Regions from separate parts of the Roseibium sp. AS2 genome, predicted to be linked through region 2. Evidence: predicted binding sites of a transcription regulator. Region 2 holds the regulator's gene; each other region holds the start of a gene.
The links. Region 2 encodes PhoB, which activates phosphate uptake and scavenging genes when phosphate is short. Its sites were predicted from a motif close to TGTCATNNANCTGTCAT; they were not measured.
Positions count from the first base shown of each region.

Region 1: the regulator PhoB is predicted to act here: its motif matches at 3,984-4,000, upstream of WNZ15_RS17905 (glycerophosphodiester phosphodiesterase family protein).
Region 3: the regulator PhoB is predicted to act here: its motif matches at 3,858-3,874, upstream of ppk2 (polyphosphate kinase 2).
Region 4: the regulator PhoB is predicted to act here: its motif matches at 2,845-2,861, upstream of phnC (phosphonate ABC transporter ATP-binding protein).

Region 1 covers NZ_JBBMQN010000005.1:612,203-618,271, forward strand. Annotated here, with positions in the region: gene WNZ15_RS17885 (fumarate hydratase) at 83-1,720, opposite strand; gene WNZ15_RS17890 (YceI family protein) at 1,869-2,426, opposite strand; gene WNZ15_RS17895 (cytochrome b) at 2,451-3,035, opposite strand; gene WNZ15_RS17900 (YceI family protein) at 3,093-3,677, opposite strand; gene WNZ15_RS17905 (glycerophosphodiester phosphodiesterase family protein) at 4,102-4,821, shown strand; partial or broken gene WNZ15_RS17910 (FecR family protein) at 5,171-6,069, shown strand, end outside.
Region 2 covers NZ_JBBMQN010000006.1:92,332-98,400, reverse strand. Annotated here, with positions in the region: gene argF (ornithine carbamoyltransferase) at 1-844, opposite strand, end outside; gene WNZ15_RS18365 (aspartate aminotransferase family protein) at 841-2,040, opposite strand; gene WNZ15_RS18360 (GcrA family cell cycle regulator) at 2,476-3,006, shown strand; gene phoB (phosphate regulon transcriptional regulator PhoB) at 3,080-3,778, opposite strand; gene phoU (phosphate signaling complex protein PhoU) at 3,970-4,662, opposite strand; gene pstB (phosphate ABC transporter ATP-binding protein PstB) at 4,695-5,492, opposite strand; gene pstA (phosphate ABC transporter permease PstA) at 5,504-6,069, opposite strand, start outside.
Region 3 covers NZ_JBBMQN010000004.1:589,008-595,076, forward strand. Annotated here, with positions in the region: gene WNZ15_RS14820 (acetyl/propionyl/methylcrotonyl-CoA carboxylase subunit alpha) at 1-579, opposite strand, end outside; gene WNZ15_RS14825 (ASCH domain-containing protein) at 981-1,406, opposite strand; gene WNZ15_RS14830 (carboxyl transferase domain-containing protein) at 1,410-3,017, opposite strand; gene WNZ15_RS14835 (TetR/AcrR family transcriptional regulator) at 3,019-3,690, opposite strand; gene ppk2 (polyphosphate kinase 2) at 4,025-4,933, shown strand; gene WNZ15_RS14845 (Gfo/Idh/MocA family oxidoreductase) at 5,331-6,069, shown strand, end outside.
Region 4 covers NZ_JBBMQN010000002.1:576,220-582,288, forward strand. Annotated here, with positions in the region: gene phnE (phosphonate ABC transporter, permease protein PhnE) at 1-760, opposite strand, end outside; gene phnD (phosphonate ABC transporter substrate-binding protein) at 828-1,739, opposite strand; gene phnC (phosphonate ABC transporter ATP-binding protein) at 1,827-2,648, opposite strand; gene phnD (phosphate/phosphite/phosphonate ABC transporter substrate-binding protein) at 2,947-3,819, shown strand; gene phnC (phosphonate ABC transporter ATP-binding protein) at 3,816-4,634, shown strand; gene phnE (phosphonate ABC transporter, permease protein PhnE) at 4,627-5,460, shown strand; gene WNZ15_RS07720 (class I SAM-dependent methyltransferase) at 5,457-6,069, shown strand, end outside.

The sequences.
Region 1 (6,069 bases), on a different contig from region 2:
GACCCGGTTCCGGGCAGTATCTGAGGATACGCGCACCCGGTATCGGGCCGGACCGGGTCGCCCCCCTGTGCCGGGGACTGGCCTATCCCAGGTTCAGTTCCTTGAAGAAATCATTGCCCTTGTCGTCGACGACGATGAAGGCAGGGAAATCCTCGACCTCGATTTTCCAGATGGCTTCCATGCCGAGTTCCTCGAACTCGACCACCTCGACCTTCTTGATGCAGTCCTGTGCAAGGCGCGCTGCGGGACCGCCGATGGAGCCGAGGTAAAAGCCGCCATGTGCCTGGCAGGCCCTGCGGACCTGGGCGGACCGGTTGCCCTTGGCCAGCATCACCATCGAGCCGCCGGCGGCCTGGAACTGGTCCACATAGGCATCCATCCGGCCGGCCGTGGTCGGGCCGAACGAACCCGACGGCATGCCTTCGGGGGTCTTGGCGGGGCCGGCGTAATAGATCGGATGGTTCTTGAAATAGTCGGGCAGGGGCGCGCCGCTCTCCAGCCGGTCGCGCAATTTCGAATGCGCCAGGTCACGAGCGACGATCAGTGGACCTGTCAGGGACAGGCGGGTCTTGATCGGGTGCCGGGTCAGTTCTCCCAGGATTTCGGACATCGGCCGGGTCAGGTCGATCTTGACCACGGTGTCGGACAGGTGTTCGTCGGTGACTTCGGGAAGGTATTTTTCCGGATGCATTTCCAGCTGTTCCAGAAAAACGCCGTCCTTCGTGATCTTGCCGACGGCCTGACGGTCCGCGGAACAGGACACGGCGAGGCCGATCGGCAGCGACGCGCCGTGCCGCGGCAGCCGGATGACGCGCACATCGTGGCAGAAATACTTGCCGCCGAACTGGGCACCGACACCGGTGGCCTGGGTCAGCTTGAGGATCTCCTCCTCCATCTCAAGGTCGCGGAAAGCGTGGCCGAGTTCGGAACCTGCCGTCGGCAATCCGTCGAGATAGCGCGCCGAGGCGAGCTTTGCCGTCTTCAGGTTCATCTCCGCCGACGTTCCGCCGATGACAATCGCCAGATGGTAGGGCGGGCAGGCGGCGGTGCCGAGCGTCAGGATCTTTTCCTTCAGGAAATCGATCATGCGGTCATGGGTCAGCAGCGAGGGCGTGCCCTGAAACAGGAAGGTCTTGTTGGCGGAGCCGCCGCCCTTGGCCATGAACAGGAACTTGTAGGCGTCCTCGCCGTCGGCATAGAGTTCGATCTGCGCCGGCATGTTGCTCTTGGTGTTGGCTTCCTCGAACATGGAAATCGGCGCGAGCTGGGAGTAGCGCAGGTTCTTCTTGTAATAGGCATCGCGCGCGCCCTCACCGAGGGCGGCCTCGTCCGAGCCGTCGGTCCAAACGCGGCGGCCCTTCTTGCCCATGATGATCGCAGTGCCGGTGTCCTGACACATGGGCAACACGCCATGGGAGGAAATATTCGCGTTTTTCAGGAGGTCGAAGGCGACGAACTTGTCGTTTTCGGTGGCTTCGGGATCGTCGAGGATTTTCTTCAGCTGCTCCAGATGTCCCGGACGCAGATAGTGGTTGATGTCCTTGAAGGCTTCCTCGGCAAGCAGGCGCAATCCTTCCGGCTCGACCATCAACACTTCTTCGCCGTTGAACTCTGCCGTCTTGACGAAGTCGGAGGTCAGCTTGCGGTAGGGGGTTTGGTCCGCGCCTTGCGGAAACAGGGCGCTGTGGTGGTAGTCGGGGGGCGTGACGGGAGCGTTCATGGGACGGCTTTCCTGATCTGGCTGCTTTCCGGACATCAGGGGTCGAAAAGCGCTGGAACATTCTGGTGAGGAACTCATACGGTAAAAAGGCCACGAGCGCCAAGGGGCGCGGCCTGATCAAATGGTCTCACGCAGGAAAGATATCGCATTACCGCGAGGCGGACAGATCCAGCGTCACCGTCACCGCATCGCCCACCGTGTCCGTTCCGACACCGGAACCGAGCTTGTAGGCGAGACGATTGACGGTGGCAGTGCCCCTGGCCCTTGCGGTGTCACCGTCGATTTCCAGCGAGAAGTCGAGATCGACCGGTTGGGACACGCCCTTGACCGTCAGGGTTCCGCTCGCGCGATAGCTGTTGCCTTCCACCAGTGTGGCACTATTGGCTGTGAACTCGGCTTCCGGAAAGGCGTTCACGTCGAACCAGTCCTTCGCCGGCAGCGTGCCATCGAACTGGGGATTGCCCGTTGAGGCACTCGCGGGACGGATGATTGCCGTAATCGCGGCCGTTTCAGGGGCGGCCGGGTCGAAATCGATCCTGGCCTGCCACGTGGCAAAGAAACCCTTCACCGTGCTCGTGCCCTGCTTGACCTCGAAGCCCAGCCGGCTCTGGTCCGCATCGACCGTCCAGACGTCCGCGGCAACCGGTGTTGCTGACCATGCGACCGATAACAACACAAGGGCAGGGAGACTGTTTTTCAAAAGCATGTCGGGTTTTCCTGAATCGATCTGTTAGAAATCCGCCTTGGCGGGTCCGGTTGAAATCATCCGTTTCAGCGTGTCGTCCCGGGCGATCAGATGGTGCTTGAACGCAGCGGCAGCGTGGACGACGATCAGCGCGATCAGCAGGTAGGCGCCATATTCGTGAAGGTTCTTGAAAAAGGCTTCTGCCTGCTCCTGGCTTCCAAGGGAGGCGGGCACGGGCAGATGCGGGACCGGCAGAACGTTGAAAAGAACCGTCGGGATGCCCCAGGGCGACGCGGAGACCATCAGCCAGCCGGTCAGAGGCAGCGCGAAAATCATGGCATAGAGGCCGATATGTCCCAGGTGCGCACCGATCCTCTCCAGGGGATGCATGCCGGCGGGAAGCTTCGGGGGCGGGTTGAACAGCCGCCAGAGCAACCGCAGGCCGGCAAGGGTGAGAACCACGAATCCGATGGACTTGTGCAACTGGAAGAGCTGAAACGTGGCCGGCTCGGTGAGCGGCAGACCGCGCATGTAGAGCCCCAGTGTCAGCATGCCGAGGATCAGCACGGCCATCGTCCAGTGAAACAGGATTGCCACGAGGCCGTATCCCGATTTGGTGTTGCGCAGCATTGACGGCTCCATGGATGGGACGGAGGCCGCGAGCAACGGCCTCCGCTTTGGTCAGGATCAGTTGGTCGCGTCGGCCTTCAACGTTTCCGCGTGGAAGGTCACGGTCACTTCATCGCCGACATATGGCACATACATGTCCATTCCGTAGTCGGATCGTTTGATAACGGTGGAAATCGCGAAGCCGGCGGCTTCCTTCTTGGCCATGGGATGTTCGCCGAAGGTCGTGACGGTCACCTGGAGCGTTGCAGGTTTGGTGATGTCCTTGATGGTCAGGTCGCCGGTCACTTCAAGCTGGTTCTCGCCGACCTGCTCGACCTTGGTGCTCTTGAACGCGGCTGTGGGAAAGGCCTCCGCGTTGAAGAAATCGGCGCTGAGGAAATGCTTGTCCCTGTCTGCGAAGAAGGTGTCGATGCTGGACACATCGATCGTGAACTCGACGGTGGAATCGGCCGGTGTTTCCTTGTCGATAAGCAAGGTGCCGTCCCATTCGCCGAAACGGCCTTCGGTGGTGGAGTAGCCGAGATGGTTGTAGGAAAACGCCAGGTTGGCGTGGGACTTGTCGAAATCGAACGCGACAGGCTCTGCGACGGCGGTGCCGGCAAGCAGGGACAGGGCGAAGGCGGAAGCTGCGATGCGGATCATTGTCAAACCTCTGGTAGCGGTGTCCGGAGCGTTCTTTCATGAACGCCGTTTCCCCTAGATAATCGAATTCGCGCGGAGTGCTATTTGACTGACTGTTCGTACTGGATGAACAATGTCGGTCCGGCAGACCGGTATTGGTCGAAGAGGCTATCGGTATTAATTTCCAAGTCTTTTGAATGTCTTGATTGCCGGATGCATGGACGAATCAGGCCGCGCTCGGCAAACTGGCTTGCTGCTGATCCTGTTTCAGCCGGAACCGCCGTTTTCTCGGGATTTAAACGCATGAATTCATGCGGAAAGTTGCGATGTCATCAAGACATCAAGAAGATCAGGCAAAGCAGGGATAACTTTTCCTTCAACTGTGGCTTGCAAAGAAGCCCGGTAAGCTCCGAATGGTAGGTTCGGAGACACAGGAGTATTGAACGTGAAGCAAGCGGTCATTGTCTGTCACAGGGGCGCCAGCAAGATGGCTCCCGAGAACACTCTGGCATCCCTTGAGAAAGCCATCGAGCTTGGCGCCGGTGTTGTCGAACTGGACGTGCGGCCATCGAAGGACGGTGTGCTTTATGTCATGCATGATGTCACGGTGGACCGGACAACGAACGGGACAGGCAGGTTCTCGGACCTGTCGTCCGCCGACATCGATCTGCTGGATGCCGGATCTTGGTTCGGCGCCGCGTTCGAAGGCGAGCGGGTGCCGCGTTTCGATGTGTTTCTGGACAGCTGCAAGGGACGCATCGCGACCTACGTGGAAATCAAGGAAGGCGATCCGGCCGAGGTGCGCGACATGCTGGCCGTGCGTGGCATGCTCGGCGACGCCTGGACGTTTTCCTTCGACCAGTCCATCCGCGCCGAGGCAAGGGCCAAGGTGCCGGATCTTCGGCGCATGGTGCTCTACATGCATGTCGGTTCCGTTGACCGTGCGGTTGCCCAGGATGCCCATATTCTGGAATTCCACGAAGACAACCTGGATCCTGATGCGGTCGCCGCCGCCAGGCGTGCGGGGCTGATCACGCAGATGTTCTATGCCGGACAGGATCGGGCGGTGTTCGAAAAGGCCGTGCGCTGTGGTGTCGAGCAGATGAACATCGACGAGGTCGAAATTTTCAGGTCGGTGGAAAAAGATCTTCTGGCCATCGTCTGACCTGCAAATAATCAGAGTTCGGTTCCTGCCTGTGCCCGTGTTCCGGATGTGGCGGCGGGTACAACGCCGACTGAATCCGTACGTGGTTGCGAAGCACCCGGATATGCCTGCAAGGCACATTATGGGCTTGGCCGGATCGCGTGATCTGCATGGGTGCGCATTACGCAGGGTTTCCTCAACAAGAAGCCTTCGCTGACCCAGATGCAGGAAACGTTGGATTGAAAACTACGTATGTAACTTGATCGCAAATTGGGCCGGGTGAAGAAACCGGATTTTAGCCGATGAATTTCACCTGAAATTAAACAACAACCAGATAGATTTGTCGCCGTTATCTAACAGGCGGCATACGATGGACCATAGTAAAACAACGTCTCCATGCGTGACGTTAAAGAGAAAAATCGTTCATTTCGTATTAGGTTTCTCTCGATTGGCTCGAACGACCGGGATGCTGGCCGGTATTCTGCTGGCGCTCCAGGTTTGTGATGCGCAGGCGGCATCCGCCGGCGAATGGGTGGTCAAACGTGTGTCGGGGATCTCCTATTTTGTCGCGCCGAATATTCCGGCCTTTCGGGTAAAGAAGGGCATGGTGTTCCACAAAGGCTACACTCTGGGAACACGATCGGGATCGAGAGTGCTCATCGTGCGCGGAACCGATTCCATCGCCGTGGGCCCGAACACCACGTTTGCACTCTCGAAGTACCGAAGCCCTGGAACCACGACCACACTCTTGCAACGCAAGGGAACCCTCGACGTGGACGTGCAAAAGCGCCGCCGGCCGCATTTTTCCGTCGAGACGCCGTATTTCGCGGCCGTTGTGAAAGGGACCAGGTTCAGGGTGGGCTTGCGAGGCGGGAAAGGCGACGTATCCGTTCAGCGTGGTGTTGTCGGCGTGGCAGACTTTGCCTCCGGTGATACGGTCGATCTGGGCGCGGGGCAAAGCGCATCGAGCGCACCTTCCCGCAAGGTGGGATTGACTGTCGGCGGTCGAACGAAACCGACAGTCCGCCCCGGCAAGAAACGTGCCCCGGTCTTCGAAACACCGGCTGTCCAGATTGTGCCGGCCAGTGATGCGGCTTCTAGCTCGACGAGCAATTCAAGCAATGGTGTCCTCGGCAGCGTTCTTGGCAGCAGCAACAGCAACAGTAATTCCGGCGGCAACGGCAACGGCAATTCCGGCGGCAACGGCAAGGGCAACTCCGGCGGCAACGGCAACGGCAACTCCGGTGGCAATGGCAACGGCAACTCCGG
Region 2 (6,069 bases):
CGTCCATGACCTCGGAAGTGACTTCCTCGCCCCGGTGGGCCGGCAGGCAATGCATGAACAGCGCGTCCTGCCTTGCCTCGGCCATCAACCGCTCGTTCACCTGGTAGGCGCTGAGGAGATTGTGACGGGTTTCATTGTCATCGTCTCCCATGGACACCCAGCAATCGGTGACGACACAGTCGGTTCCCTTGACAGCCTCATATGGGTCCGCGGTGACGACAATGGAACCACCCCTGGCGCGCGCGGCGTCAATCAAGTCCCGAGGCGGTGCCAGCTCCGCCGGTGTCGCGATGCGCAGCTCGAAGTCGAACCGGGGAGCGGCGTGGATCCAGGAGGCCAGCACATTGTTGCTGTCGCCGGTCCAGGCAACGCTTTTGCCGCTGATCGATCCGCGATGCTCCTCGAATGTCAAAAGGTCGGCCATGATCTGGCAGGGATGCGAGACCTTGGTCAGACCGTTGATCACGGGAACCGTGGCATTCTCGGCCAGCTCGTTGAGCTGGTCGTGGTCCAGGATGCGGATCATGACCGCATCGACGAAGCGCGACAACACCTGCGCGGTGTCGGCAATGGTTTCGCCGCGGCCCAGCTGCATTTCCGCTCCGGTCAGCACGAGGGTTTCCCCCCCCAGTTCACGCATGCCGACATCGAAGGAAATGCGTGTGCGGGTCGACGGCTGTTCGAAGATCATCGCCAGCACCTTGCCGGCCAGCGGGCCTTCGCCGCGGCGGACACCATTGCGGCCGGCCTTGATCTTCTTGCCGGCCTCCAGAATGGCGCGCAGCTCGTCACCGTCGAAATCGGTCAGGTCGAGAAAATTCCGATAGGATTCATTGGCGGTCATCCGGCCGCTCCTTCCACCAGGTTCGTTTCAATTGCCAGGGCGGCCACTTCAAGGCGCTCCATGGCAATCGCAATTTCGTCTTCACTCATCGTCAGCGGCGGCATGATGCGGACGACGTTTTCGCCCGCAGGAACCGTCAGCAGACCGGCATCCCGTGCAGCCGCGACAAAATCTCCGACCGGAACGACGCATTTCAGACCGAGCATCAGGCCATTGCCGCGCACTTCGCCAAGAACAGCCGCATGACTGTCCACGAAACCGGCCAGCTTCTGCTTGAAACTGAGCCCCTTGCGCCGGACGTCCTCCAGAAAGCCATCCGACAGAACAACGTCCAGCACCGCATTGCCGACCGCCATGGCCAGCGGATTGCCGCCGAATGTGGTGCCATGGGTTCCGGGCGCGAGCGCAGCGGCCGTTTCGGCGGTTGCCAGACAGGCGCCCATGGGAAAGCCGCCGCCGATACCCTTGGCAATCGCCATCAGGTCCGGCTCGACACCGGTCCACTGGTGCGCGAACAACCGGCCCGTCCGTCCGACACCGGTCTGGATCTCGTCATAGATCAGCAACAAGCCGTTTTCGTCGCAAAGCTTGCGGACGGCTCGCAGGAATTCGGCGGGGATCTCGCGGATACCGCCTTCGCCCTGGATGGGCTCGATCGCGATTGCCGCCGTCTGCGGTCCGATCGCGGCCTTCAGCGCGTCGATATCGCCGACGGGCACCTGGTCGAAACCGGGCGCCTTCGGGCCGAAGCCTTCCATGTACTTGGCCTGGCCGCCGGCAGCGATGGTCGCAATCGTCCGGCCGTGGAAGGCCCCCTCGAAGGTGACGATATGGAACCGTTCGGGCTGGCCGTTGTCATAGTGATACCGGCGCGCGCATTTGATCGCGGCTTCCATGGCTTCCGCACCGGAGTTCACGAACAGCACCTTTTCGGCAAATGTCGCCTCGCACAGCCGCCGGGCCAGACGTTCCCCGTTCGGGCTCTGGTGCAGATTGGAAACGTGCCAGAGCTTGCCGGCCTGCTCCTGCAGCGCCTTGACCAGATGAGGGTGGCTGTGTCCGAGCGCGTTCACCGCAACCCCGGAGCCGCAATCGAGGAATCGTCGGCCGTCTGCCGTCACCAGCCAGACACCTTCCCCGTGATCGAATGCCAGTTCCGATCTTGCGTAATTCCCGAACAATGCGGTCGCGGACATAACCTCGTTGAACTCCTCAAAAACGGCCGTTTCTTCAGCGCCACCGTGACGCCGTACGGCACCTGCAAACGGTGCGCCCGGCCAAAACGCAACGTGCCGCCCGATAAGGCGGCACGCAGCAGTTTTCTTATACACTGCCCCCACCATGGACTGTCAATGGAAATGCGCTGCGGCGCCCCGCCAGCGCGCAAATGGCGAATTCCTCAAAATTCTCAAGCACCTCGCCATAATTGGGGAAAAGTCGGTTCATCCCCAACTGGATTTGGGTGAACGGTTGCCTGACAAATTAACGTTATTGTAACCTCTGGGACATCACACACGAGATCTCGTGCGGCAAATCATCAAGAGGCACTAGATATGCCATCCTTAGGCGCGACTACGTGCGCTTAACACGAGGTTAATGGCTGCAGGGCAGCCCAAGAAAAGGGTGCGGCAATGAGTTGGACAAACGACCGGGTTGAGCTTCTCAAGAAGCTCTGGAGCGACGGATTGAGCGCGAGCCAGATTGCTGGCGAACTGGGTGGTGTCACGCGCAACGCCGTCATCGGCAAGGTGCACCGTCTGGGCCTGTCCGGCCGGGCCAAATCAACCTCTTCCAGCGCGAAGCCGCGGCGGGCCCGGCCCGCTTCGACCGGTGCCGCAACGCCGAAGAGACCCGCCCAGCAACCGCAGTCCATCGGCGCGACGGCGCTGAAAGCGGATTTTGCTCCGGCCCCGGCGATCGTGCCCAAGCCGGCCGTTGAGCCGATAGCGGATCTTGTGCCGATCTCGCAGCGGGCAAGTATTCTCACGCTGACGGAGCGGACCTGCAAATGGCCGATCGGCGATCCGGCGACAGATGATTTCTATTTCTGCGGCCGCCAGTCCGACCCCAGCGTCCCCTATTGCACCCATCATTGCAAGATCGCCTACCAGCCCATGGCCGACCGCCGCCGGGACCGCAAGGTTGTCGCCCAGGCGGGCTGACCGCAGGCATCGCGTTCCCAGACAGCAAAAACCCGCCGACATGGCGGGTTTTTTCGTATCAGGCTGCCGCGTTTCAGGCGGAGACGGTGAACTGATCGTTGAAGGCGTAGCCCGCACCCCGGACGGTCCGGATCGGGTCCTTGGCCTTGCCCTTGTTGAGAGCCTTGCGCAAACGGCCGACATGCACATCGACCGTGCGTTCGTCGACGTAGACATCATGACCCCAGACACCGTCCAGCAACTGCTCGCGGGAGAACACCCGGCCCGGAGACGTCATCAGGAATTCCAGCAGCCGGAATTCTGTCGGACCCAGGTGGATTTCCTTGGCATTGCGACGCACACGGTGAGTTTCCCGGTCCAGCTCGATGTCTCCGGACCGCAGCATGGTGGAGACCACTTCCGGACTGGCCCGGCGCAGGATCGCCCGCACGCGTGCCATCAACTCCGGTACGGAGAACGGCTTGACGACATAATCGTCGGCGCCGGTGGACAAGCCGCGAATTCGCTCCGCTTCTTCACCCCGCGCCGTGAGCATGATCACGGGCAGCCGCTCCGTGTCCTCGCGTGCGCGCAGCCTGCGGCACAGCTCGATGCCTGACAACCCCGGCAGCATCCAGTCGAGCAGAAGAAGGTCGGGCTGGCTTTCCCGAAGCCGGATCTCGGCCTCGTCACCCCGGACACACGCTTCGACAGCGTAGCCCTCTGCTTCCAGATTGTATCTTAGTAGAAGGCTGAGGGGTTCTTCGTCTTCAACGATGAGCACCTTCGGCATACATCTCGCTCCAATTTCGGCAACCGGCGCAACAGGTCCCTGACCTGGCGCCGGCCGGTTCTTTTTCCGTGATCAATCTCGACGGAACCTTACGTATCGTGCTTGCGTCTGACCGGGCACGAAATGCTTTGCGACTTGTGACCCGGTCAACATTCGGGTGTCCGTTCGCTCCCGATTGAACCTTTGGTGACCTAGGCGCCGGTTTCGTCGACTTTCGCACGGTCTTCCGGCAAACGGTCGCCCGTGACCATGTAATAGACGTTCTCGGCAATGTTGGTCGCATGATCGCCGATCCGCTCGATGTTCTTTGCGCAGAACAGCAGATGGACGCATTGGGTGATCACCCGCGGATCTTCCATCATGTAGGTCAGCAGCTCGCGGAACAAAGACGTGTAGATGGCGTCGATTTCCGCGTCGGCTTCCTGCACGCGGCGGGCTTCCTCCGCGTCCTTGCGCGCATAGGCATCCAGCACCCGCTTGAGCTGCGCGAGGGCAAGCTCCGTCATGTGCTCGACACCGATCGCAAGCTTCTTGGACTGCAGGTCGCTGTCGATCGCGATGGCCCGCTTGGCGACGTTCTTCGCCAGATCGCCGACACGCTCCAGATCGTTGGAGATGCGGGTTGCCGCGGTGATCTCGCGAAGGTCCTGGCCCATCGGCTGACGGCGCGCGATCAACTCGATCAGCTTGCTTTCGACTTCCTGCTGAAGACGGTCCAGACGGGCGTCCTTGTCGATCGTCGACCTCGCCAGCTCCAAATCCTGGGAAACCAGTGCGGAAATGGCGTCGGCAAACGCCTTTTCGGCCAGTCCACCCATTTCGGCGACCTTGCCGGCCATGGCCGTCAGTTCTTCATCATAAGCCGAGACTGTATGTTCAGCCATTCTGTAGTCCCCTTGAGATTTACGGAAATCGCTTAGCCGAAGCGGCCAGTGATGTAGTCCTGTGTACGTTTGTCTTTCGGATTGGTGAAGATGTCTTCTGTCAGACCTTCCTCAACCAGCACGCCGAGGTGGAAGAATGCGGTACGCTGAGACACGCGGGCGGCCTGCTGCATGGAGTGCGTCACGATCACGATCGTGAAGTTCTCGCGCAGTTCGTCGATCAGTTCTTCCACCTTGGCCGTGGCGATCGGATCAAGCGCCGAACACGGCTCATCCATCAGGATCACTTCCGGGCTGACGGCGATCGCACGGGCAATGCACAGACGCTGCTGCTGACCACCGGACATGCCGGTGCCCGGCTCGTCCAGGCGGTTCTTCACTTCTTCCCAAAGACCGGCTTTCTGAAGGCTGGAGGAAACGATCTCGTCCAGATCGGTCTTGTTCTTTGCTAGTCCGTGAATGCGCGGACCATAGGCAACATTGTCGTAGATCGACTTCGGGAACGGGTTCGGCTTCTGGAACACCATGCCGACCTTGGCGCGCAACTGCACCGGGTCCACCTTCGGATCGTAGATATCCTCGCTGTCGATCTTGATCGACCCTTCCACCCGGCAGATGTCGATCGTGTCGTTCATGCGGTTGATGGTCCGCAGGAACGTCGACTTGCCACACCCGGACGGACCGATGAAGGCGGTGACCGAACGTGGTTGAATTTCAATGTCCACATCCTTGATGGCGTGTGTGTCGCCATAATAGACTTGGACTTTTTTTGCGGAAATCTTGCTGTCGGTCATGTTTTTCGCCTGTTCAATATTCGGCATCTCGTTCATCGGATCATCCCTTACCAGCGGCGCTCGAACCGGCGGCGCAGGATGACCGCGAGAACGTTCATGGTGAGGAGGAACACCAGAAGCACGATGATTCCACCCCAGGCTTTTTCGTAAAATGCATAGTCGGCGCGCGCGGCCCATGTGTAGATCTGTGCCGGCATTGCCGAGTTCGGATCGGTGAAGCCTGCCACGATACCTTCAGGGTATCCGCGTGCCACGAAGCCGACCATGCCGATCAGCAGCAGCGGCGCGGTTTCACCGAGTGCCTGCGCCAGACCGATGATGGTGCCGGTCAGGATGCCCGGCATGGCCAGAGGCAGGACATGATGAAAGATGGCCTGCATCTTGGAAGCCCCAACCCCGAGCGCGGCGTCCCGAATGCTCGGCGGCACCGCTTTCAGCGAAGCGCGGGTCGAGATGATGATCGTCGGCAGGGTCATCAGCGTCAGCACCAGCCCGCCCACAAGCGGTGCGGACTGCGGCAGGTGCATGAACTGGATGAAAACCGCCAGACCCAGAATACCGAACACGATCGAGGGGACGGCCGCCAGGTTGGAAATGTTCACTTCGATCATGT
Region 3 (6,069 bases), on a different contig from region 2:
GCCGAAACTGGCCTCGCCCTCGCGCTTCGCGCCCCTGAGGGCCTCGGCGAAATCCTGCGGGCCATCGACGCGGCGCATGCCCTTGCCGCCGCCGCCGGCGCGGGCCTTGATCAGGACGGGATAGCCGATCCGCCCTGCCTGGAGCTTGAGGAAATCCGCCTCCTGGTTGTCGCCGTGATAGCCGGGAACCACCGGGACGCCCGACTTGACCATCAAGGCCTTGGCGGCGTCCTTCAGGCCCATGGCGCGGATGGACGCGGCGCTCGGCCCTATGAAGGCGATGCCGGCCCTGTCGAGCGCGTCGACGAAGTCCGGGTTCTCGGAGAGGAAGCCATAGCCCGGGTGCACGGCTTCGGCGCCGCTCTGGCGGCAGACTTCGATGATTGCGTCGATTTTCAGATAGCTTTCGGCAACGGGGGCCGGACCGATGGAATAGGCCTCGTCGGCCATGGCCACATGTTTCGCACCTGCATCGGCGTCAGAATAGACGGCAACGGTCCTGATGCCGAGTTTTGCGGCCGTTTCCATGACCCGGCAGGCGATTTCGCCGCGGTTGGCAATGAGGATTTTCTTGAACATCAGCTCTCCGCCCTCCCGAGCGCGGTTCTCAGATGGACTTTGGCCTTGAGGTTCGGATCATACAGCATCACTCCCTCTCCTTGTCTGGATCTGCGACCCGGAGGATTTGGCCGTTGCTTGTGTGGAAATTGGCGAAGTCGCAATCAAGCGCTGCAACAACCTGGACGCCGTTTCGAAGCTCTACGCCTGTCAAACAGGACCGGTCTCGCGTTTCTGCGTCGAGCACTTCATTTTTGAAGGTGTCACTTTCCGGTATGTCACCGGGTTGGATGGAGCCTTCACACGATTGGATCGAGAGAGTGGTAACTTTCTCAGTTCGAAAATGGTCTGCCACTTTTCCATGAGCCTTCATGATGGCACCTCATCTTCTGAACGCGCCGTAGCGCGTTTCTCCATTCGGCTCATCTGTTCCACTCCGATTGCAGGTCCTCAACGATCCTGAACCTTTCACAGACCAGTTCCATGACCGGATCGAAGCCGCCATTGCGTGCAAAAAAGGCCTGATGGTCCCGGCGCCAGCCGGCAAGGTCCTCGTTTTCGCCTTCCGCGCGCGCGAAATCCTCGGTCACGTCGCAATAGCGCGTGACAGTCACCTCGAGCGTTTCGATGACCAGGGCTGGGGACCCGTCCCAGTTGAGCGCAATGTCGCGACGGCCCGCAACCGGCATGGCGTCGCCACCGTCCTGAAAATCACGCAGGGCGCCGCAGGTGGCCGTCTTGGTGCCTGAACGAACCAATGCAATCAGCTGGTCGCTCAGCTCCCGGCTGTCGCCGAACTTGAAGGTTTCGGCACCCGGATACTTTTGTTTCAGGTCGTCGATCGACATGGCTTACATCCTGAACAGGCCGAAGCGCGTGGCTTCAATGGGCGCATTGAGCGCGGCCGAAAGCGACAGGCCAAGGATATCGCGGGTCTTGCGCGGGTCGATGATGCCGTCGTCCCACAGGCGCGCGGTGGCGTAGAGCGGGTGGCCCTGTTCCTCGAACTGGTCGACGATCGGCTGCTTGAAGGCCTGTTCCTCGTCCGGGGACCAGGAACCGCCCTTGCGTTCGATGCCGTCGCGGCGGACGGTGGCGAGCACCCCGGCGGCCTGTTCGCCGCCCATCACCGAGATCCTGGAATTCGGCCAGGTCCACAGGAAACGCGGGCCGTAGGCCCGGCCGCACATGCCGTAGTTTCCGGCGCCGAAGGAGCCGCCGACCAGCATGGTGATCTTGGGAACGGAGGTGGTGGCAACCGCGGTGACCAGCTTGGCGCCGTCCTTGGCGATGCCGCCGCTTTCGTACTTCCGGCCGACCATGAAGCCGGTGATGTTCTGCAGGAACACCAGCGGCACCTTGCGCTGGGAGCAGAGTTCGACGAAATGGGCGCCCTTGACCGCGCTTTCGGAGAACAGGACGCCGTTGTTGGCGACGATGCCGACGGGCATGCCATGGATATGGGCGAAACCGCAGACCAGCGTGGTGCCGTAGCGCGCCTTGAATTCGTCGAACCGGGAACCGTCGACCGTGCGGGCGATCACCTCGCGGATGTCATAGGGTGTCTTCAGGTCCGCCGGCACCACGCCGAGGATTTCCTCCGGGTCGTAGAGCGGGTCTTCGGGGCTTTGCAGGGTAACGGACGGCGACTTCGAGCGGTTGAGGCTGGCGATCGCGCGCCGGGCCAGGGCCAGGGCGTGGGCGTCGTCGCGCGCCAGGTGATCGGCAACACCGGACAGGCGCGTGTGCACGTCGCCGCCGCCGAGATCCTCCGCCGTGACTTCCTCGCCCGTGGCCGCCTTGACGAGCGGCGGGCCTGCCAGAAAGATGGTGCCCTGGTTGCGGACGATGATGGTCTCGTCGGACATGGCCGGCACATAGGCTCCGCCCGCCGTGCAAGAGCCCATGACGACGGCAATCTGGGCAATGCCTTTCGCCGACATGTTGGCCTGGTTGAAGAATATCCGGCCGAAATGGTCCCGGTCCGCGAAGACCTCGTCCTGGTTGGGCAGGTTGGCGCCGCCGCTGTCGACAAGGTAGATGCAGGGCAGGTTGTTCTCGGTGGCGATCTCCTGCGCGCGCAGGTGTTTCTTGACCGACATCGGATAGTAGGTGCCGCCCTTGACCGTGGCGTCATTGGCCAGGATCATGACCTCCTGGCCCTCCACCCGGCCGATGCCGGCGATCATCCCGGCGGCGGGGGCCGCACCGTCATACAGGCCGTTGGCCGCCAGCATGCCAACTTCCAGAAAGGGCGATCCGGGATCGAGCAGGCGCGAGACACGTTCGCGCGGCAGGATCTTGCCGCGGGAGACATGGCGCTGACGGGCGGTCTCGCCGCCGCCGTCGAGCGCGGTTTGCGCGGCCGCCCGGACCGTGTCCATGGCCGCCTCATGGGCGACCCTGTTGGCGGCGAATTGCTCGCTTCTGGGCGAAAGGCTCGACTTCAGGATGCTCATGTCATCCGATCTCCCTTGGGGATTGTTCACGGGACCGTGTGCCAGTTCCCGGTGATCCGGTCTCCGGTGCGACGGCCTTGCGCACCAGATCCAGATAAAGCTCTTCGATGTCCGGCCTGGACAGGCGTCCGCCGTCGCGGAACCAGGCCGGAATGCCGGTCAGCATGGCGATGATCGCGCGGGTCGTGACCATGGCGTCCTGAACGGCGTAGCGTCCGGCGGCGGTGCCGTCTTCGAGAATGCCGGCAAGGACCGCCTCGTAGCGGCGGCGCTCGGCCTCGACGAGGTCGAAGTTCGCCGGCTCGAGATTTCTCAGTTCCATGTAGGAAATGAACACCTCGTCCGCCCGCTCCAGGTGGTAGCAAATGTGGAAGCGCACGAAATGCTCCAGCGGGTCCATGGCCGCCGGCTCGCCGCTGTCGACCCAGGCGGCGTGCAATTCGGCCATATGCGACAGCATCAGGTCCTTCAGGATGTCCTGTTTGGTCGGGAAATGATTGTAGAGCGCTCCGGGCCTGACGCCGACATCGGCGGCGATCTCGCGCATCGACACGGCGGCGTAACCGGCGGCGGCAAAGCGCTTCAGCGCCGCCTCGCGGACACGCGCGGCGGTTTCCTGACCCTTCGCCCGGGCCGGGCTGCGTATCTGCGTTTGAACGGCTGCGTCGCTCATCAGGCTCCTCCCTGCTCCTGAAAGTAAATGAACGACCATTCAGTTACAAGAAGATTTTGAGGGCGAGGCGCAGCCTGAGGCACACGATGGCCTGCAGTGCCAAAGAGCGTTAAAACAGGTTCCTCAGGCGGGTCATAATTCACGCACTTGGAATAAACCGGCATGACTGTCAAAAAACTTACATGGATAACCTGTTCACAGTCCTACGGTATCCGGCGTTCACCAGAAGGGCGGATGACCAAGCACATGAAAACTGATCCGTGCGCGCAATCGGCTGGAATGACTGCGCGCCGACCTTGAGCGTTTCGCCTCAATTGTACAAAGGGACCGACGGATGACCGAAGACAGCGCAAAGACCTGGGTTGAAACCGAATGGGCGGACAGTCTGGACGAAGAGCTGGAAATGGAGATCGACGATCTTCTTGTCGCCAAGGATCTTGCGTTCATCTCGGACAAGAAGCACAAGTCCCCGGTCGAGCGGAACACCTATTTCCACGAACTGCTGCGCCTGCAGTCGGAACTGGTGAAACTGCAGGACTGGGTCCAGCACACGGGCGAGAAGATCGTCATCGTGTTCGAAGGCCGCGATGCCGCCGGCAAGGGCGGCGTCATCAAGCGCATCGCCCAGCGTCTCAACCCCCGGGTCGCCCGCGTGGTCGCACTTCCGGCGCCGACCGACCGCGAAAAGACCCAATGGTATTTCCAGCGCTACGTACCGCATCTGCCGGCGGCCGGCGAAATGGTGCTGTTCGACCGGTCCTGGTACAACCGTTCCGGTGTCGAGCGGGTCATGGGCTTTGCCGATGACAACCAGGTCGAGCAGTTCTTCAACGACGTTCCCGAATTCGAGCGGATGATCGTGCGCTCGGGTGTCCGCCTGATCAAATACTGGTTCTCCATCACCGACGAGGAGCAGCAGTTGCGCTTCCTGATGCGCATCCACGATCCGCTGAAGCAGTGGAAGCTGTCGCCGATGGACCTGGAATCGCGCGTGCGCTGGGAAGATTACACCAAGGCCAAGGAAGAGACCTTCGAGCGGACCAACATTCCCGAGGCGCCGTGGTTCATCGTCGAGGGCAACGACAAGAAACAGGCACGGCTCAACTGCATCAGCCACCTTCTGTCGATGATCCCCTATGAGGACGTGCCGCACGACCCGATCACCCTGCCGGAGCGCGTCTACAACTCCGACTACGAACGCAAGGTCCTGCCGGAGCACCTCTACGTGCCGCAGAAATTCTGAGGCACGCCAATCCTGGTTGAAACCGCGGGCGCGTTCGCACCGGCGCGCCTGTTTCTGATTCGGTACACGGGCCGGCCTGACAGGTGGCAGGTTGTCTGTCGTGTGTCTGGCCGATCCTTCGAGACGCGCGCGAGCGTGCTCCTCAGGATGAGACCGTGGGTTTTGAGAGGTCCGGGAATGCCAGAACGCGCCAAAGCCTCCCCCTCATCCTGAGGAGCCGCGAAGCGGCGTCTCGAAAGATCGGCCACATCCTCCTGGAGCACGCGATCCCGGACAAATGCCAGTCACACCGCAAGCCTTCCGGCGCGGTGACCGCCCTTGCAAGACCCTTGTCATTCATGCCAACTGAGGGGCGTGCCTCAAAAACTGGAAAAAAGACAAGGGAAGGATGCCCGGGATGAATGGGAAGAAAATTCGCTGGGGGATCGTCTCCACCGCAAAAATCGGCCTGGAAAAAGTCATTCCGGGTATTCGGCGGTCGCAGACCGGAGCCGCATGTGCCATCGCCTCCAGGGCGCTCGACAAGGCACAGGCCGCGGCGACCGATCTCGGCATCGAGAAGGCCTATGGCTCCTACGAGGAGCTGCTCGCCGATCCGGACATCGATGCCATCTACAATCCGCTGCCCAATCACCTGCATGTTCCGGTGACGGTGCAGGCGGTGGAGGCGGGCAAGCATGTCCTGTGCGAAAAGCCGATCGCGCTCGATGCGGCGGAAGCCGCCAGGTTGCTCGATCTGCCGAAGGACAGGCTGATCGCGGAGAACTTCATGGTGCGAGCCCATCCCCAGTGGATCAGGGCGCGCGAGATCGTGCGCTCCGGAGACCTGGGCGAGCTCAAGGCCATCCAGTGCTTCTTCAGCTATTTCAACGACGACCCGGGCAATATCCGCAACATGGCCGATATCGGTGGTGGTGCGCTCTACGATATCGGCTGTTACACCATGCTGGCGGGCCGCTATTTCTTCGATGCGGAGCCGCAGCGGGTGGTGTCGCTGGTCGACCGGGATCCGGAATTCGGCACGGACCGGATGACCAGCGCCCTGCTGGATTTCGGCCGGAACCGGCACCTGAATTTTGTCGTCTCCACCCAGTTGACGCCCTATCAGCGGTTCAATCTGGTGGGCACGAAAAAGC
Region 4 (6,069 bases), on a different contig from region 2:
CGCCGGCGCCGACAAAGCCGATGATGGAGGAGGACCGCACATTGATCTCGAACCGGAGCAGCGTGTAGCTGATGATGTTCGGAACCACCTGCGGGACGATGCCGTAGCGGATCTGGTCGAACCAGGAGCCGCCGGAGGCCCGGATACCTTCCACGGGGCGCATGTCGGCGTTTTCGTTGGCTTCGGAATAGAGTTTTCCGAGTGCGCCCGTGGCATGTATGCCGATGGCAAGAACACCCGCGAGCGGGCCGACCCCGAAGCAGAAGACGAAGATCAGCGCCCAGACGAGATCCGGCACCGTGCGCAGGATCTCCAGGTAGCGGCGCGTGACATTGAACACCAGCGCATTCGGCGTCAGGTTGCGCGAGGCCGGAAAGCTCAGAAGGAAAGCGCCGCCGATGCCGAGCAGCGTCGCCAGATAGGCAATCAGGATGGTTTCGACCAGAAGCCGGAGCCAGACCTTCCAGCGCCAGAACCACTCCGCCAGATCCGCCCCGAGCGTGTCCCGGCGCAGGACGGGCAGGGTCTTGTAGAGATATTCCCCGAGCCTTGGCAGCCCGGCCCAGATCTTCCACATGGAGACCCGATCCCCATTGGCAAGGGTCACGTCGGTCATGTCGAAAAATCCACCGACCCAGGCGGCAGCCACAAAACAGATCGCGAACAATACGGTCGATAGCGCGTTGACGCGCAGCGCCGACCTGCGTGCGGCTGCATAGTCGCGTTCGAACAGATCGATGGCGGGGGAAAGAGTGGTCATGAGCTGGACGGTCTCTTCAGTGGAAAAAAGGGAGGCGCCGTGTGCCGCCTCCCTTCAGGATGTGAAATCAGCCGCCGCGGCGCTGTTTTTTCAGCCAGTCGCGCATGTCGACAATCCACTGGTAGCGGTCGTGATCGACCTCGATCCAGCCTTCCTGGGTGCTGTCTTCACCGCCGGTCATTTCAATGAAGGCGAGGGTGTCGTTTTCCGGAATGTCCATGAGGGCCTGGCGCATGTCGCTGATCAGGTCTTCCGGAAGGTTGGCGCGGGCTGCCAGCGGGCCGGATGTGATTTCCGGAGATTTCCAGATGGTGCAGATCGCGCCTTCGTCGATCATACCCTTGGTGACCATGCGCTGGGGAATGCCGTCGGCTTCGTTGGTGATGTAGGTGGCAGCCGCATCATACTGCTTGTTGTAGACGCCGAGCACGCCGGTCTCGTGCGCGCCGGAGAACGGCGTCGCGGCGAAATAGCTCTTCGGGTCGAAGCCCTGTTTGGCCAGGTTGAAATAGGGCACGGCGTAGCCGGAGGTGCTGTCCGGATCGGCGAAGGCGAGGGTCTTGCCCTTGAGGTCCTCAAGCGACTTGTAGCCGCTGTCGCAGCGCACGGCGACGACAGAGAAATAGCCGGTGGAACCGTCCTTCTGCAGCCGCGATACCAGCGGAACGACACCGCCGTCGGTTTCGGTGTAGGCGGCGGCATAGGACGACGAGCCGAAGAAGGCGAATTCGATCTGGTCGGCGGCGATCGCCTGGATCACGCCGTCATAGGAGCCGGCGGTGAAGATATCGACTTCGACGCCGAGTTCGCGTTCCAGGTATTTTTCAAAAGGCGTGTAGCGGGCGATCCGGTCCTTTTCGTTTTCGCCGGATAGGATGCCGAACTTGATGGTCTTGTACTGATCTTTCCAGCTGTCCGCCAGGGCCGGAGAGGCTGCCAGAACGGCAGTGGACACTGCTGCTGCGAGAATGGCCTTCATGGTGATGCTCCTTGTCGCCGGGGTCTCCGGCGGGTGCGCGGCCGCGGCCGCTCCAGGGATGCGCGAGCGGTCAACCGCTCCCGCGGGTCAGGCCCCGGCGGCCTGTCTGGCCGGCCGGGGCGAAGCAGGTGTCATGGACGTGGAGGTGACAGCCTCGTCGATAGGTGCCGACAGGTCGTTCGAGCCGTAGATCGCGCGAACCTTTTCGCTGGTAAGGGCATCCGGCGTTCCGTCGAAATGAACCTGCCCGGCACGCATGGCGATGATCCGGTCGCAATAGGCGCGGGCCGTATCCAGCGTGTGCAGGTTCACCAGCACGGTCAGCCCGTCGGTTCTGTTGATCTCGCGCAGCGCATCCATGACCCGCGTGGCGTTTGCCGGGTCGAGGGAGGCAATCGGCTCGTCGGCGAGCATGATGCGCGGGTTCTGGACGAGTGCCTTGGCGATCGCGACCCGCTGCTGCTGGCCGCCGGACAGCGTGCCCGCGCGCTGAAGCGCCTGCGGTACCAGGTCGAGCCGGTCCAGCGCCTCGATGGCCCGGGCACGATCCTCGTCCGTGAAGGAGCGCGTCATGGCCCGGACAAACCCGGTATGGGCAATCCGGCCGACCATCACGTTGGTCAGCACGTCCATGCGCTCCACCAGATTGAACTGCTGGAAGATCATGGCGCAGGAGGCCCGCCACAGGCGCAGGTCGCGTCCGCGCAGCGCCGTGATGTTGCGGCCCTCGTTGATGATGGTGCCCCGGCTCGGATCGGTGAGCCGGTTGATCATGCGCAACAGCGTTGACTTGCCGGCGCCCGACCGGCCGATGACCCCGATCATCTGTCCCTGCGGGATCGCCAGCGACACTCCGTCAACCGCAACCAGGTTGCCGAACTCTTTTGACAATTGCTCAATGACCAGCATGCACACCTCCGGGAAACGGAGAGCGACCTAGCAAGAAACCGTCCTTGGCAGATGTCTATACGATTATACTTTTATGAAGTTTTGCGACGGTCTTCAGAATATTATTTGCCGTGAAAATAATAAGTCCAAGTTTTGGTTGAGCTTTTTATTGATAAAATAATTTACTGCAATTTTTTGCTTCGATCGTCTTTGTAAATGTCGTCCAATTTACATAATACATTCACTTTCAGCGCCGCCCTTGTCGTTACGTTTCCGTTGCCTTGCCGGCTTTGCACCGGCTACACACGGAGTTCCCGATATGCGCTTTCTGAAATTCGCCGCGGTCACCGCCGCCGCTCTCGCCGTTTCCCTGTCCTCATCCTTTGCCGACACCTTCAAACTGGCCGTCACGGATGTGGAAGGCCTGGAGCGTCTTCAGGTTGAATGGGCCCCTTTCAAGGAAGCCCTTGAAAACGCGACCGATCACACGTTCGAATTCTTCCCGGTCACCAGCCGCACGGCCGCCGCCGAGGCATTGCGCGCCAAGCGCGTCGATTTTGTCGTCACCGGCCCGGCGGAATACATCGTCATCAACACGTTGACCGAAGCCACGCCGCTGATCGGTCTCGGCCGTCCCGATTATTACTGCGCGATCGTGGTGCGCGCCGACAGCGGCATCACCCGCCCTGCGGATCTCAAGGGCAAGAAGGTCGCCTTCGGTGACATCGGCTCCACCTCCAACATGCTGTGCCCGATGCAGCTCATGGCGGACTACGGCGTCGACCCGGTCAAGGATGTCGACAAGCTGCACACGTCGCGCAACATCGCCCATGAAGCCCTGAAGAAAGGCGACGTGGCGGCCATCGGCACCAACCACAATTCCTGGCTGAACGTGCGCAACAAGGACGACAGCGTGCCGAACGGGTTCTTCCGTGTGGTGGCCCGGTCCGGCGACCTGCCGAACGACATGCTGATGGTTGCCGCCCATGTGGATCCGGCAACGGCGGAAGGGATCCGCGACGCGATCCTCGACAACAAGGAAGCGATCATCACCGCGATCCTGCAGCATGAGGAAAACGACAAGTATTCCGGCATGGACCTGGTTGCGATCGAGGACGGTGCCTACGGTCTCGTCAGGTCCATGTACACGACCGCCGGGTTCCCGCAATACGACAACTTCATCGGCGAATGATGCCGAGTGCCCAACTTCGTGCCGCCGACGCCCAGGCGCCGGTGGCCGTGCCGCAGCCCGGGAGTTCCGAGGCCCCATGCGAACTCAGGGTCGAGGGATTGCGCAAATCCTTCGGCAAGGACCGCGAAGTGCTCCGCGGCGTCTCCTTTTCGGTGCGCCGGCGCGAGGCGGTCGCTCTGATCGGCTCCAACGGTGCGGGCAAGTCCACCGCTTTGCGGTGCGCGCTCAGGCTTGTCGAGCCTGAAGCCGGGTCGCTGGCCCTGTTTGACGAGGATATCTCCTCGGCGCATTCGCGGCAGCTCAGAAAGGTTCGGGCCGATGTCGGGTTCGTCTTCCAGAAACACAATCTGGTGCCGCGTGTGTCCGCACTGACCAACGTGCTCCACGGCAATCTGGGCCGCTCCGGCGGGCTGCGCGGATGGTCCCAGGTGTTTGCGCGGTCCGAACTGCGCGAACGGGCAATGGCGTGCCTTGAGCGGGTGGGACTGGCCGATCATGCGGCCAAACGCGCCGATCAGCTCTCCGGCGGTCAGTCGCAGAGGGTTGCGATCGCCCGGGCCCTGATGCAGCAGCCCAGGATGATCGTGGCGGACGAGCCCGTGGCCAGCCTCGATCCGGTCGCCGGGCGCGAGGTGATGGATCTGTTCCACCAGCTGACGGGTGAGGAGGGCATTGCGCTGCTGTTCACCTCTCACAACGTGCAACAGGCGCTGGACTACTGCGACCGGGTGCTTGTGATCAGGCAGGGTGTCATCGTTCTGGACAAACCGAGCGGCCAGGTGTCGGCAGCGGATCTGGGCAAGCATTATGGATGAGGCTGTCCGGACCAGACGCGACCGACTGCCGAGCCGGGTCGACCGGCCGGGGGCGCTCCAGTTCACCGTCTATGTCGCCCTGACCGCTTTTGTGTTGTGGTCGTTCCAGGGGGCCGGCTGGTCGTTTTCCGCCCTGATGTCAGGCGGTCCGGCCATGGCGGATTTCCTGTACCGGACCTGGCCACCGTCTCTGGAGCGCCTGCCGCAGCTCTCCGAGGCTCTGGTCGAGACGTTCCAGATGGCGCTTGCCGGAACCATCATCGGCGTCATCGTCAGCCTGCCGCTGGCCATTCTGGCCGCAAAGAGCCTGAGCCGGCAGACACTCGTATCCAGAGTGTTCTACTCCACATCGCGCCTGCTGATCGCGTTTTTCCGGACGGTGCCGGACCTGGTCTGGGCGCTGGTCTTCGTCATCACCGTCGGCCTCGGGCCGTTCGCGGGGATGCTGGCCATTGCAATCGACACGATCGGGTTCTGCGGCCGGTTTTTCGCCGAGTCGATGGAGGATGTCGAAAAGGGCCCGAGCGAGGCGCTGACCGCCGCGGGAGCAGGCAGGTTCGACACGATTTTTTGCGCGGTGGTTCCCGCCGCGATGCCGTCCTTCATCACGACGGCCCTGTTCGCGCTGGAAAAGGCCACCCGATCCTCGGTTGTTCTCGGTCTTGTCGGCGCCGGCGGTATCGGCATCGAGTTGAAGGTGGCGATGGACTTTTTCGACTATCAGCTCGCGATGACCATCATCCTGATGATCTTCGTGCTGGTGCTTCTTGTTGAACGGCTCGGCAGTATCGCCCGCAGCCGCATTTTGGAGGGGTCGTCTCAATGAGCGACATGCAGAGCCTGGAAAAAACCGACACCGCCCATCTGGCATGGGACAAAAGGTGGAAGACCGAAGAGGGGCGTGCGGACTGGCTGAAGCCGGAGGAGGATGTCGCCAGGCTGATTGCGTCCCTTGGCCAGGCCGGTCCGGTCAAGGCGCTTGATCTTGGATGCGGCGTCGGCCGCCACGCACTTGCCTTCGCCCGGGCGGGGTTCGAGACCCACGCCGTCGACATGTCCGAGGCGGGGCTTGCCGAACTGGCAAAAAGCGCAGGCTCGGAAGGGTTGGCGGTCAGGACACAATTGGCGCCGATGACGGACCTGCCGTTCGAGGACAACTCTTTCGACTATGTCCTGTCCTTCAACGTGATCTATCACGGCGATCCGGCGATCGTGGCAAAAGCCATCGCCGAAATCGCAAGGGTGCTGAAGCCGGGCGGTGTCTATCAGGGCACCATGCTGTCGAAGCGCAACGGCAATTTCGGGGTTGGAACCGAAGTCGCTCCGGATACCTACGTGCGCGAGGGCGACGACGACAAGAACCACCCGCATTTCTATTGCGACGCAGGTGAACTGGTCGCGCTCTTCGGGGATTTCGAACTCCGGTCCCTGGAGG